DNA from 2 places in the Paenibacillus sp. MMO-177 genome. Region 1 is predicted to be linked to the other one. Evidence: predicted binding sites of a transcription regulator. Region 1 holds the regulator's gene; the other holds the start of a gene.
The links. The regulator Rex, encoded in region 1, represses fermentation and respiration genes when NADH is low (regulators of the CRP and FNR family bind a similar motif). The targets are predictions, from matches to a motif close to TTGTGAAATATTTCACAA.
Positions count from the first base shown of each region.

Region 2: WFK81_RS18050 (DUF1641 domain-containing protein) is a predicted target of Rex. The motif match lies at 3,009-3,026, and genes of this name have one in related genera.

Region 1 is NZ_JBBCUR010000003.1:289,762-295,379, forward strand. Features, by position in the region: gene WFK81_RS12385 (cell wall elongation regulator TseB-like domain-containing protein) at 1-122, opposite strand, end outside; gene WFK81_RS12390 (amidohydrolase) at 122-1,435, opposite strand; gene WFK81_RS12395 (redox-sensing transcriptional repressor Rex) at 1,404-2,063, opposite strand; gene dinG (ATP-dependent DNA helicase DinG) at 2,060-4,921, opposite strand; gene WFK81_RS12405 (hypothetical protein) at 4,937-5,618, opposite strand, start outside.
Region 2 is NZ_JBBCUR010000004.1:548,775-554,392, forward strand. Features, by position in the region: gene WFK81_RS18040 (cation:proton antiporter) at 1-1,138, opposite strand, end outside; gene WFK81_RS18045 (NAD(P)/FAD-dependent oxidoreductase) at 1,306-2,484, opposite strand; gene WFK81_RS18050 (DUF1641 domain-containing protein) at 2,508-2,930, opposite strand; gene rpsR (30S ribosomal protein S18) at 3,168-3,452, opposite strand; gene ssb (single-stranded DNA-binding protein) at 3,471-4,007, opposite strand; gene rpsF (30S ribosomal protein S6) at 4,044-4,328, opposite strand; gene WFK81_RS18070 (YjzC family protein) at 4,514-4,699, shown strand; gene WFK81_RS18075 (NAD(P)/FAD-dependent oxidoreductase) at 5,016-5,618, opposite strand, start outside.

The DNA of each region.
Region 1 (5,618 bases):
TGCTGAATCGCGTTATAGTACATGATAATTACCGCAATTACAGCAACCAACGCAACAAGGATAACAGCCAGCCAGCGCTTCGGATTCATCACCGGCTGACGTTTTCTCGTTGTCGTTCTCATTACGCGTTAAGCAGCCGTTCGAAGCTGGCCTGCGCCTCGTAACGGATTTTTTCCTCGTCCATCATCGTGCATTCGCCATTATGAACAACCTTCCTGCCGTCTACCCATACATGCTTGACGTCCCGGCCGGATCCGGAGTAGACAAGATGGGATACGATATCCGTCATCGGATAGTAATGCGGCTGATCCAGATCAATCGCGATAAAATCAGCCTTCATCCCTGCCGCGAGCTGTCCGATGCTGTCTTCCTGCCAGATCGAACGGGCCCCGTAGACGGTTCCCATGCGCAAGGCTTCCATAGCCGGAATGACCGTCGGGTCTCCGGAGATGCCTTTATGCAGCAGCGCCGCGAATTTGATCTCCTTAAACAAGTCCAGGTTGTTGTTGCTTGCTACGCTGTCCGTGCCCAGCGATACCGTGACTCCCGCGCGGAGAAGCTCGGGAACGCGGGCTACGCCGCTCGCCAGCTTGAGGTTGCTGACAGGGTTATGGGATATGGCAACGTTGCGTTCAGCGAGCAAGGCAATCTCGTCATCGTTCAGATGCACGGCATGCGCCACAAGCGCCGGACGCGAGAAGAAACCAAGCTTGTCCAGATGCTCCACCGGACGGGAACCGTAGTCGCGGACATTTTGCTCTACTTCGGCAAGCGTCTCGGACATATGAGTATGAACCGGCAGGTCGTAATCATGCGCAGCCTGCACAAATTTCTCGATATAATCCGGCGGGCAAGTATATGGGGCATGCGGGGAGATCATCGTTGTGATGCGGCCATCGGCTTTACCGTTCCAATCCCGGGCAAAAGCGATAGCTTCCTTGAGCTTCGCCTGCTGGATTTCCTCCGGGCACAATCCGATAACGCCGCGCGTCAGAGCGCCGCGGATTCCCGATTGCTGTACCATCTGCGCAACCTGATCCATCCGGTCATACATATCGACAAAAGCTGTCGTTCCGGTCTTTAACATTTCCACGATCGCAAGCGCGCTTCCCGCACGCGTATCCTGATCGACGTATTTTGCTTCCATCGGCCACATCTTCTGCTCCAGCCAGACCTGCAGATTCTGGTCATCGGAATAACCGCGAAGCAGCGACATGGCAGCATGGCCATGAGTATTAATAATCCCCGGCATAAAAGCCAGCTTGCTGCCGTCAAGACGCTCAACATGCTCGTCCAGTCCGGACGGAGCCTCCGCTCCGATATATGTAATTTGGTTGTCCGTGACGACCATATGGCCGCGGAAAACCGCATTAGCATCGTTCATAGTTACGAACAAGCCGTTCTCAATCCACAACTGCGCCATTTTCCTGCTCATTCCTTTCCTTCTCCAAATAATAAGCCAAGCTGAGCAACTCTCTCGTAAAATCCGCATGATGAATGCGAATATGGTCGGGTAAACGCAAAATCGCCGGCGCGAAATTCAGGATGCCCTCGATCCCTGCCTCCACGAATTGATTGGCCACGTTTTGCGCTTCGGGACCGGGTACGGTAATGATGCCAATGCGGATATTGTTCTCCTGCACGGTCTCTTTCAACTTGTCCATTGGCTGAATAGTCAGGTTGTTGATCATCGTGCCGATCTTGCTTTGATGATCATCGAACACCGCGACAATTTTCATATTGTCCTTGGAGTACTTATTGTAATTGCACAAGGCATGTCCAAGATTGCCGGCGCCAACAAGCGCAACGTTAATCCGCTGGTCGAGCTTTAGAATCTGCTGAATTTTCTCAATGAGATAAGAGACGTCGTACCCTATGCCCTTGCGCCCGAAGTCGCCGAAATAAGCAAGATCCTTCCGGATTTGAGCCGGATTGAGATCCAGCTTAAGCCCGAGTTCCTGCGATGAAACCGTCTGCACTTCACGGTTATACAATTCGTTCAGCACCTGCAGGTAGATAGGAAGCCGTCTGACAACGGCCTCCGAAATTTTCGCCTGCTTCACCCGATTTCCTCCTCTTCCGTTTGCAGCCATTCCCGCATCCGCGGTACCATCTGGTCGATATGCATCGTTTCAATCTTTGGACCGGGCAGCGAATAGAGGAAGTGCTTGCCGTAATACGTATCGATGACGCGAGTGTCGTAGATAATAACAATTCCTTTGTCCTTCGCCGTGCGCACAAGTCTTCCGAAGCCTTGCTTGAAGCGGATGACCGCCTGCGGAATCGACAGCTTCATGAAAGGATTCTGCTTTTGCTTCTGCAAGAGCTCCGACTTCGCTTCAACAAGCGGATGATTGGGCGGCTGGAACGGCAGACGGACAATTGCCAGACAGGTTAAAGCCTCGCCCGGAATGTCCACTCCTTCCCAGAAGCTGCTTGTGCCGAGCAGCACCGTCTCCGGCTGCTGGGTGAACCGTCTAGTCAGTTTCGTCCGGTTGCCGCTGTCGATGCCTTGGCCCAGCACTTGAATGCCGGAGCCCGCCAAAGCTTCCTTAAGCGGTTCGTAGACCTGCTTCAGCATCCGGTAAGAGGTGAACAGCACAAGCATGCGGCCTTTCGTCTCCACAGCCGAATCGGCAAGCGAGCTTACCAGCATGGAAATAAACTGCGGATCGCCCGCCGAGCCCTTCAGGGTCGGGAAATTACGCGGGATAATGACCAGAGCCTGCTCCCGATAATTAAACGGCGAAGGAAGCTGTACGGTTTTCAGCCGGTTATTCTCTTCAAAGCCTTCAAGTCCAAGCTGCTCTTCCGCATATTGGAACGATTTATGGACGGACAAGGTGGCGGAGGTAAGAATAATGCTATCCTTCACGTCGAAGAAATATTGTTGAAGCTGCTTGCTTACGTCAACCGGCACCGCGTACAAGTGAACGGAACGGTAACGATATGTCGTGCTTGCCTCGATCCAATACACTTCCGAGTTCTGCTCCATCTTGAGGAACGTACGGAGATCATCCTTCACCCGGGTTAAATCGCGGACTACGCCGTTCAAATCCGTAATCAGGCCTTGTATCGATTGATCGTCAAGCCGGTCCTTGATATCCGAAGCCATTTTATCAACGGTCTTTACAACGCGGCTAAGCTCGGTATGCACGTTGTTCTCAATCGTCAGAACGTCGTCCCAGCCCTTCGGCGGCGTATCGCTGCGCAAACGGCAGACGGCCTGACCGTTATCGTTGCCGGCCTCTCCCGACTCACCCACAAAGGCATACAGAAGCTCAAACAGCTTATCCCAATGCTCCTTCACGTCCTGGAACACGGGAATAACCGTATCGATCGTTTCCGTCCATGCCTGAACCCGTTCGTCATCTTCCTGCTGAAGACGAAGCCTAAGCGCCGGAAGCAGACCGGATCGGGCATCCTTGAATAATCTTGTTGTCTGATGGGTCAAGGAGAAATAATTTAATTGCATGCCGAGATGCTTGCCCGCTACTTCTTCCACATGATGCGCTTCATCAATGATCAGGTGGCTGTAGCTTGGCAGCAGACGGTGATCCGCTTGAACATCGGTGAACAGCATCGAATGATTCGTAATGCATACGTCGGCAATATTAGACTCATGCTTGGCGCGATGGTAATAGCAGCGCTTGAACCACGGACATTGACGATTAAGGCAAGAATCCGCATCGCTTGCTACGGTTGACCAGAAATCAGCGCCTTTATTGCCGAAGTTCAGCTCTTCCTGGTCGCCGGTTTCCGTTTCGCTCAGCCAAACGACCATCTGCGATGCCGTAATGGCGTCATCAATGGGAGCAACTAGATCCTTCGCATTGATTTTACTTTCAAATTTCCGCAGACACAAATAATTGCCCCTGCCTTTGAAGATCGAAGCACGGAAATCAAAAGGTAAAATCTCGCGAAGCAGCGGTACATCCCGCTGACGAAGCTGTTCCTGCAGATTGATCGTATGAGTGCTGACCACGATTTTGCTTTCCTGTTGAATGCCGTAATAAAGCGCAGGAATCAGATAACCAAGCGATTTGCCTGTGCCCGTTCCCGCTTCGATAAGCAGATGGCGGTCATTGCACAAGGAATCGTAAACCTCGCGGAACATCGTTGTTTGCGCTTCGCGCTCTTCGTAATTCGGATACTTCTCCATAAAGCGCTGACGGATTCCGTCCAGATACTGCTCGAAGGAAACGTCTTTAAGCGGTTCCTCCTCCTGATCGGCGCGCGCCGGCTGTTCGTCCGTCCATTCTCCGGCTTTGAGCGCGAATTGGTTGAAATATTGGTAAGCATTCATATCGATAGAGGTATGGAGCTCGGCATATTTCAACGTCTCGGCCATAAACCAGCTTAGATCGCTCCCGTTGTCTATAAGAAAGGATAGCCGCTGCAAAGTGAGCAGCGGCAACTGTCTGAGCTTTTGTACGGATTGAGCGAATAATTCGGCGGTTGCTATCGCGTCGCTGTCGGCCCGGTGATGCTGGTCATGGGCAATGCCAAACAGCTCGGTTACAGCTCCAAGCTGATACGTCGTAATCGACGGATACAAAATTCTTAGCAGCTCAATCGTATCCAGCCGCCGTCCGATAAACGGATGATAGCCGCAACGGTCAAGCGCCTGGTTCAAAAAGCCGGCATCGAAATTCACGTTATGAGCGACCAGAACGGCATCCTCCAGATAAGGGATAAGCTGCATGAGCACCTCATCCAATTCCGGAGCATCCGCCACCATATCGGCGTCGATTCCGGTCAGCTGCGTAATAAATGCCGGAATTTCTATTGTAGGGCGTACAAAGGAGCTATAGGTTTCAACGATTTCGAGGTTGTCGTTCAGTACGGCGAGACCTACCTGCAAAATATCGTCGCTGACGCTATGCCCTGTCGTTTCCAGATCCAATACTGCAAATTTCATTACGTTTCTATCCCCTCATAAGCAGCAAAGCTCGGTACTGCCGAAAAATAAGGATAATTGCTGCGGCGTTTCTTTACAACTTTTCAAATTGTTTAACGGGTCCTTGAAGCTTGGGCAGGTTTCGTATGCCTTGAGAAAAAATTGCTCCGCCTGTTCCAAATTCATATAAATCGCTTGAATGCACCCAAGGGCATTATAGCCTAAAGCACGCCACTTCGGATAGTCCGTTAATGAAACCAGCAATTGGAAATGCCGCTGCGCCTCACTCCAATTTTGCAGATGCATATGCGTCATTGCCAGATAAAGCCGGGCCAGATTGCATTCCGGAAGATAGGAAACCGCAGAATGAAAATGAATGGCAGCGTCGGAAAACATAAATAATTTATAATACCCCTGCCCCTTCGAGATCATCATCGCGTATTCGTAAGGCACTTCCATATCAAGTTCCGCATTGTAAGCTTCCTCGGCTGATACTGGTTCATGATTTTCCGCCTGCTTGGCAGAATGCATAGCCTGCGGCGGCGCAGTTGGCTTTTTGGTTGGCGACGGCACAGGAGCAGCCGATTCTGCCGCCGGCGACGGCTGAGCAGGCGGCTCGCCAAGCTCCGAGCTGCTCTCCATCGCCAGCAGAGGCGGCGAAATCATTTGCGTCACTGGGCCTTCCAAAGCAGCTGCATGCTGTTCCACAAAGCAAGAA
Region 2 (5,618 bases), on a different contig from region 1:
TCTGCCTCTCTTTAAAGACTTGCTTCAATAGCGGCGGTGTAATAAGCGTCGTCAGAATAACAATCAGAACAACCGACGTAAAATACTTCTCCGGCAATAATCCCGATTCCAGTCCCGACGCGGCAATAATTAACGCCACCTCGCCCCGCGATACCATTCCCGCTCCGATAGCAATAGAAGACCGGTTATTAAAGCCCGTTAGCCGAGCGCCAAGACCGCCTCCCAACAGCTTCGTAACCGCCGCAATAAGCGTTACAAGCACAATAAAAAGCAGCTGCTCCCCAACGCCATCAAACGTTATGTGGAGCCCGATGCTCACGAAGAAGACCGGCACGAATAGCGTATAGGCAATAGGCTCTACCCTGGATTCCACTTCATGCTTGAACGCCGTCTGCGATACGGCAATACCGGCAGCAAATGCTCCGATAATGCCTGCTATCCCCATCTCTTCTGCAAAGTACGAAAATGCGAAGCATACAATCAACCCGGCGCTCATGATGGTCTCCGTTACTTTAAAAGGCGCAAACCATTTCATGAAACGAGGTACTAACAGCCACCCTGCAAGTCCGATTGCAACAAAGAACAATAGCTTCTTGCCGATCAGAAGCCCGATGGAAACATCGCTGGCGGGTACAAGAAAGCTCATCATAACGGCAAGAAGGATTACGACCAAAACATCGTCTACGACCGCAGCGCCAAGAATAGTGGTTCCTTCCCTCGACTGCAGCTTATTCATTTCCTTCAACGTCTGCACCGATATGCTTACCGAGGTCGCGCAGAGCAGCAGCCCCAGAAACAGGGCCTCGTTGTTCGATAATCCAAACGCTGCAGCAATCCCATACCCTCCGACAAAAGGCAGAATGATGCCCCCAATCGCTACCGCAAAGGATGGCTTCCAGTTCTTCCTCAGCTGATCAAGATCCGTTTCGAGACCCGCAATAAACATAAGCAGCAAAACGCCAATCTCCGAGAAATGACCGATAAAATCATCGGGTTTCACCCAGCCAAGCACAGCCGGTCCTATAATGATGCCTGCAATGAGCTTTCCAAGCACGGCCGGCTGTCCCAGTTTCACCGATAACGCACCAGCCAGCTTGGTGGATACAATGATAATAGCCAAATATAGAATAAACTCCATTTTCGCTCCTTCCTCCTTCTTTTCAGCATAACAAAAGGAGCCCGCATCTATGCGGGCTCCTCAAAAATAGACAGAAGGAGCCCGCTTGTGGCAGGCTCCTCCAAGGTCATGCTTATTTTATTATTCATACGGACGAACCGAGAAACGGTTTCGCTTTTCAGCAAAAATTATTTCAAGAACGAGAATAGACCGTTTACGTGAGTCAGGTAACGAACGTTACTTGCTTCTTTCATCAGAGTTGCTGCCGTGCCTTTCAGCTTCAGCTGGCTAGCGCCAATCGTACCGATTGCATCTTTGCGGCCAAGGCTCGCAAGTACGCCGGAGTTAACGAATTGGAACGATTTCATCGGAATGCCTTTGCCTTGCGCAAACAGGTTGTAACCGATGCACTCGCCCATTTGCCATGCGATTTGCGCGCTTGGCGGGTACGGGCGGCCTTCTGGACCCATAACGAACGCGTTGTCGCCAGCCAGGAAAATATCCGAGTGGGATGTCGATTGCAGGAATTCCGTTACCGAAGCGCGGCCGCGGTTTACTTCGATGCCACAGTTAGCGACTACAGGGTTGCCTGTAACGCCGCCTGTCCATACGAAAGTATTCGTCTCGATGGAGCTGCCGTCTTTCAGCATAACTTTGTTGCCTTGAACTTCCGTAACCGCTACACCCATGATCAGGTTAACGCCGCGGTTAGTCAGGCTGGATTTCGCGCGCTCAAGAAGGTCAGCCGGGAAGCCCATCAGAATCGTTGGACCAGCTTCGATGTTGTACAGGGAGATTTCGCTCTTGTCAACGCCGTATTGTTCGCACCATTTCGGAAGCATATCAACGATCTCGCCGATCAGCTCGATGCCTGTCAGGCCGCCGCCGCCAACAACGATTGTTGCATCTGCTTTGTTTTTCGATTGCGCGTAAGCTGCAATGCGGTTTTGGATATGCGCGCTAACGGCTTTCGCTTCTTCAACCGATTTCAGCGTCAGGCTGTTTTCTTCCAGGCCTGGAATGCCGAAGAATGCTGTTTCGCCGCCGAGAGCGACAACCAGCTGGTCGTATCTAACTGTGCCGTTGCCAGCCAGCTTCACTTGTTTTTTCTCCGGATCAATGTTATCTACAGTGTCGATAACCAGGTTGATCGATTTGCCTTTCAGCAGTTTATCCAAAGGAAGAGCTACGTTTCCTTCGTTAACGCCGCTAACAGCCAGACGGTGAAGCTCGGTAATGATTTGGTGGTAAGGAGTTTTGTTGATCAGTGTAATTTCGGCTTCTTCAGCCGAAATGTATTTGCGAGCTGTCAGTGCGCTAAGAAGACCGCCGTAACCGCCGCCAAGAATTAAAATTTGCTTAGCCATGTTTACCCTCCGCTCTTGTATGATTAACCGTTTTTACGCTCAGCCAATACGTTCAGGAACGATTGGGCAAAACGAAGTGTGGATTGTACTTGCGGATCCTTCAGCATTTTCAGAATGCCAAAGAGACCAATTGTAGAATTATCGGCCTGTGCGCGGTCGCCAGCTTCAACAGCTGCGTTAGCGATGCCTTTAGTCGTATCTACGATTGGTTTAACAAATTCGCCAAAGCCGTGAACCATATCGTTCACAAGAACCTTGTCGTTCGCTACGGTTGTAGCCACATCGTAAGCTTTAGTGAGCAGAGTCACCAGTTCTGCCAGTTTAGGCAGGTTTTCCACCAATTGAGTCAGCGATTGCTGAATTTCTGGCTTCAGCAGTTGCTCAAGCACGTCCAGTTCACGTACAGAACCGGATTCTTCAGGTAATTTCGTTACGGTTTCAGACATACGAATGCATCCCTCTTTCCATCTGTAATCGATCAATTGATTTACTTGCATAAGCCGTTATTCCACATCTGTCATTTAAAGTGAAATTATTCACAATGAAGACCCAGCATTATCAACGACTTGTATGCACGAACTATATCTTATTGTATTCCTCTTCCGCCAAATGATCAATTCCTATTTTATAAAATAAAAGAAAAAAAGCCCATTGGTTTCCCAATAGGCTTTCTTCCAAAAGAACTACTCAGTTGTGTACGGCAGCAATGCTACAGTACGAGCACGCTTGATAGCAACAGTCAGCAGACGTTGGTATTTCGCGCTAGTTCCAGTTACACGACGTGGCAGGATTTTGCCGCGCTCGCTGATGAACTTTTTGAGCAGATCAGTATCTTTATAGTCAATGTGAGTGATTTTGTTCACAGTGAAGAAACATACTTTACGGCGTTTGTTGCGTCCGCCTTTGCGGCCGCCGAATTTGCGTTCTGGACGCTCTCCGTCTCCGCCTTCTCTTTGCTTGAAGCTCATTCGAACCCATCCTTTCAATTAAAATGGCAAGTCATCTTCTGATATATCGATCGGTCGACCGTCATCCGAGAACGGATCACGGCTGTTGTTGTTGCGTGGAGTACTAGGCCGGCTTCCGCCGCCGCCGTTACCGCCGCCATAAGGAGCGTTACCGCCGCCGCCGCCAAAAGATCCGCCGCCACTGTTGTTATTGCCTCCGGCATAACCGCCACTCTCTTGCGAAGCTCCGCCTTCACGGTTAGATTCCAAGAAGCGAACGTTATCGGCAATAACTTCCGTCACATAGACGCGTTTACCTTCGTTGTTCTCGTAGTTACGCACTTGAATGCGTCCTTCTACCGCTGTTAAACGACCTTTACGCAAGTAATTGGCGCATGTCTCAGCCAACTGCCGCCAAGTTACGACCGGAATAAAATCCGCTTCGCGCTCGCCCTGACCGCTTGTAAACGGCCGGTCTACTGCTATCGTAAATTGCGTAACTGCTACACCCGCGGGCGTATAACGCAATTCGGGGTCTCTTGTTAATCTGCCAATCAGTATTACACGATTCAACATCGCCTCTGGACCTCCCAATCGAACATCTAGCGTGGATTAAGCAACGTCTCTGACGATCAAGAAACGGATAACTTCATCCGTAATTTTCATGATGCGGTCAAGCTCATTAACAACTTCGTTGTTCGCGTTGAAATGAACCAGAACGTAGTAACCATCACGAATCTTATTGATCTCATACGCAAGACGGCGTTTACCGATCACATCTTGCTTCGTGACTTCCCCGCCATTGTTAATGATGCCACTGAATTTGTCGACGATGGCTTGAACGTTTTCTTGCTCAACGTCCGGACGAATGATGTACATCACTTCATATTTGCGCATTGTGTTTCACCTCCTTTTGGACTAAGCGGCCCCCGAAAGGGCAAGGAACGAGATTATTACTCGCATCTACACAGTATAGCAAATCGCCTACTCATTGACAAGTCATCCGCCGTTCCCGATTTCTGCCTTTCATGTCCGCCCCTTCTCCGGTGAATACTACAAACCGGACAAGGAGGTGAACAAGTATGGGCGAATGGACATTGTTTTCCCCGGGCGACAGCGCGCCAAACGATGGCGTCTATATTGAAACTGGCGATAATTCTTTCCATATGGGTATCACCAATCCGCAGAAGGTACGACTCAAACGCGGTGAAAAATTTCCGGAGACCTCTAATCATGAGCGTAGATGGAAACGGATGGGACACAATTAATTTTTAAATGAGCCTTGCATAACTTCTTTGCAGCACGGACATCATAATTATCGACGGTGAAGAGAGGTGTGGTTCCATTGGACCTGTATAGGGGCAAGGACTACTAGAAGAATTTTACTGCTCATCACTTAAGAAGCGAGGCGTTGTGCTAAAGAATACTTTCTGTAACACGCGAGCAATCACGATCGGAAAAGCGATACCTGATGGAATTGTGTACCGATCTGTAAAGATTGCACCTGGTTTTCTGTTGCATGATTGTGGGAATTCATCGAAACTTACAACACCGTCGAAAAAGGGACTCGAAAGAGTCCCTTTTTTATACTTTCTTCCCTGCCAGCAGACGGCCTACATAAACGCCGCTTGCAGCTGCCTGGGATAAGGAATGCGTTGTGCCGGAGCAGTCTCCGATAACGTACAATCCTTGAATATTCGTTTCGAATCTCCCGCTTGTCTCGATTGCAGGCGAATATAGCTTCCCGTCAATCGCGTATAGAATGGTATCTTCATCAATGGGTTCTCCCAAAAGCTTCTCCAAAGCGCTCAGAAACGCCAGAGTGGCTTCTATATACCGCTCCGGCACTTCCTCCCTCAGCTCCGCAAACTCCGCTTCCAGCGTTGGCATAACGCTTTTGAAGTTGTCTTTGCTGCCAGAGCAGTGCTCTTCCCCTCTGCGGAGAGAACCCAGCCTTTGAGCAGCAATCCGATTCCGCCCGCGGTTAATCCCGCCTACAATATGTTTCAAGTAATCATCGGCTTCTTTAAGCGTAGCAAACCGGTTTGGCACAAAAAGCGTAAAGTTTAGATTGGAGCTGCCCTCCTCCTTCTCGCGGAAGTTCTGTCCATCCGGCATGGCTAGTCCTTCCTGAAGCTTGAGCACAACCCTGCCCCGCGGATTCATGCAGTAAGTTGTAGCCGTGTA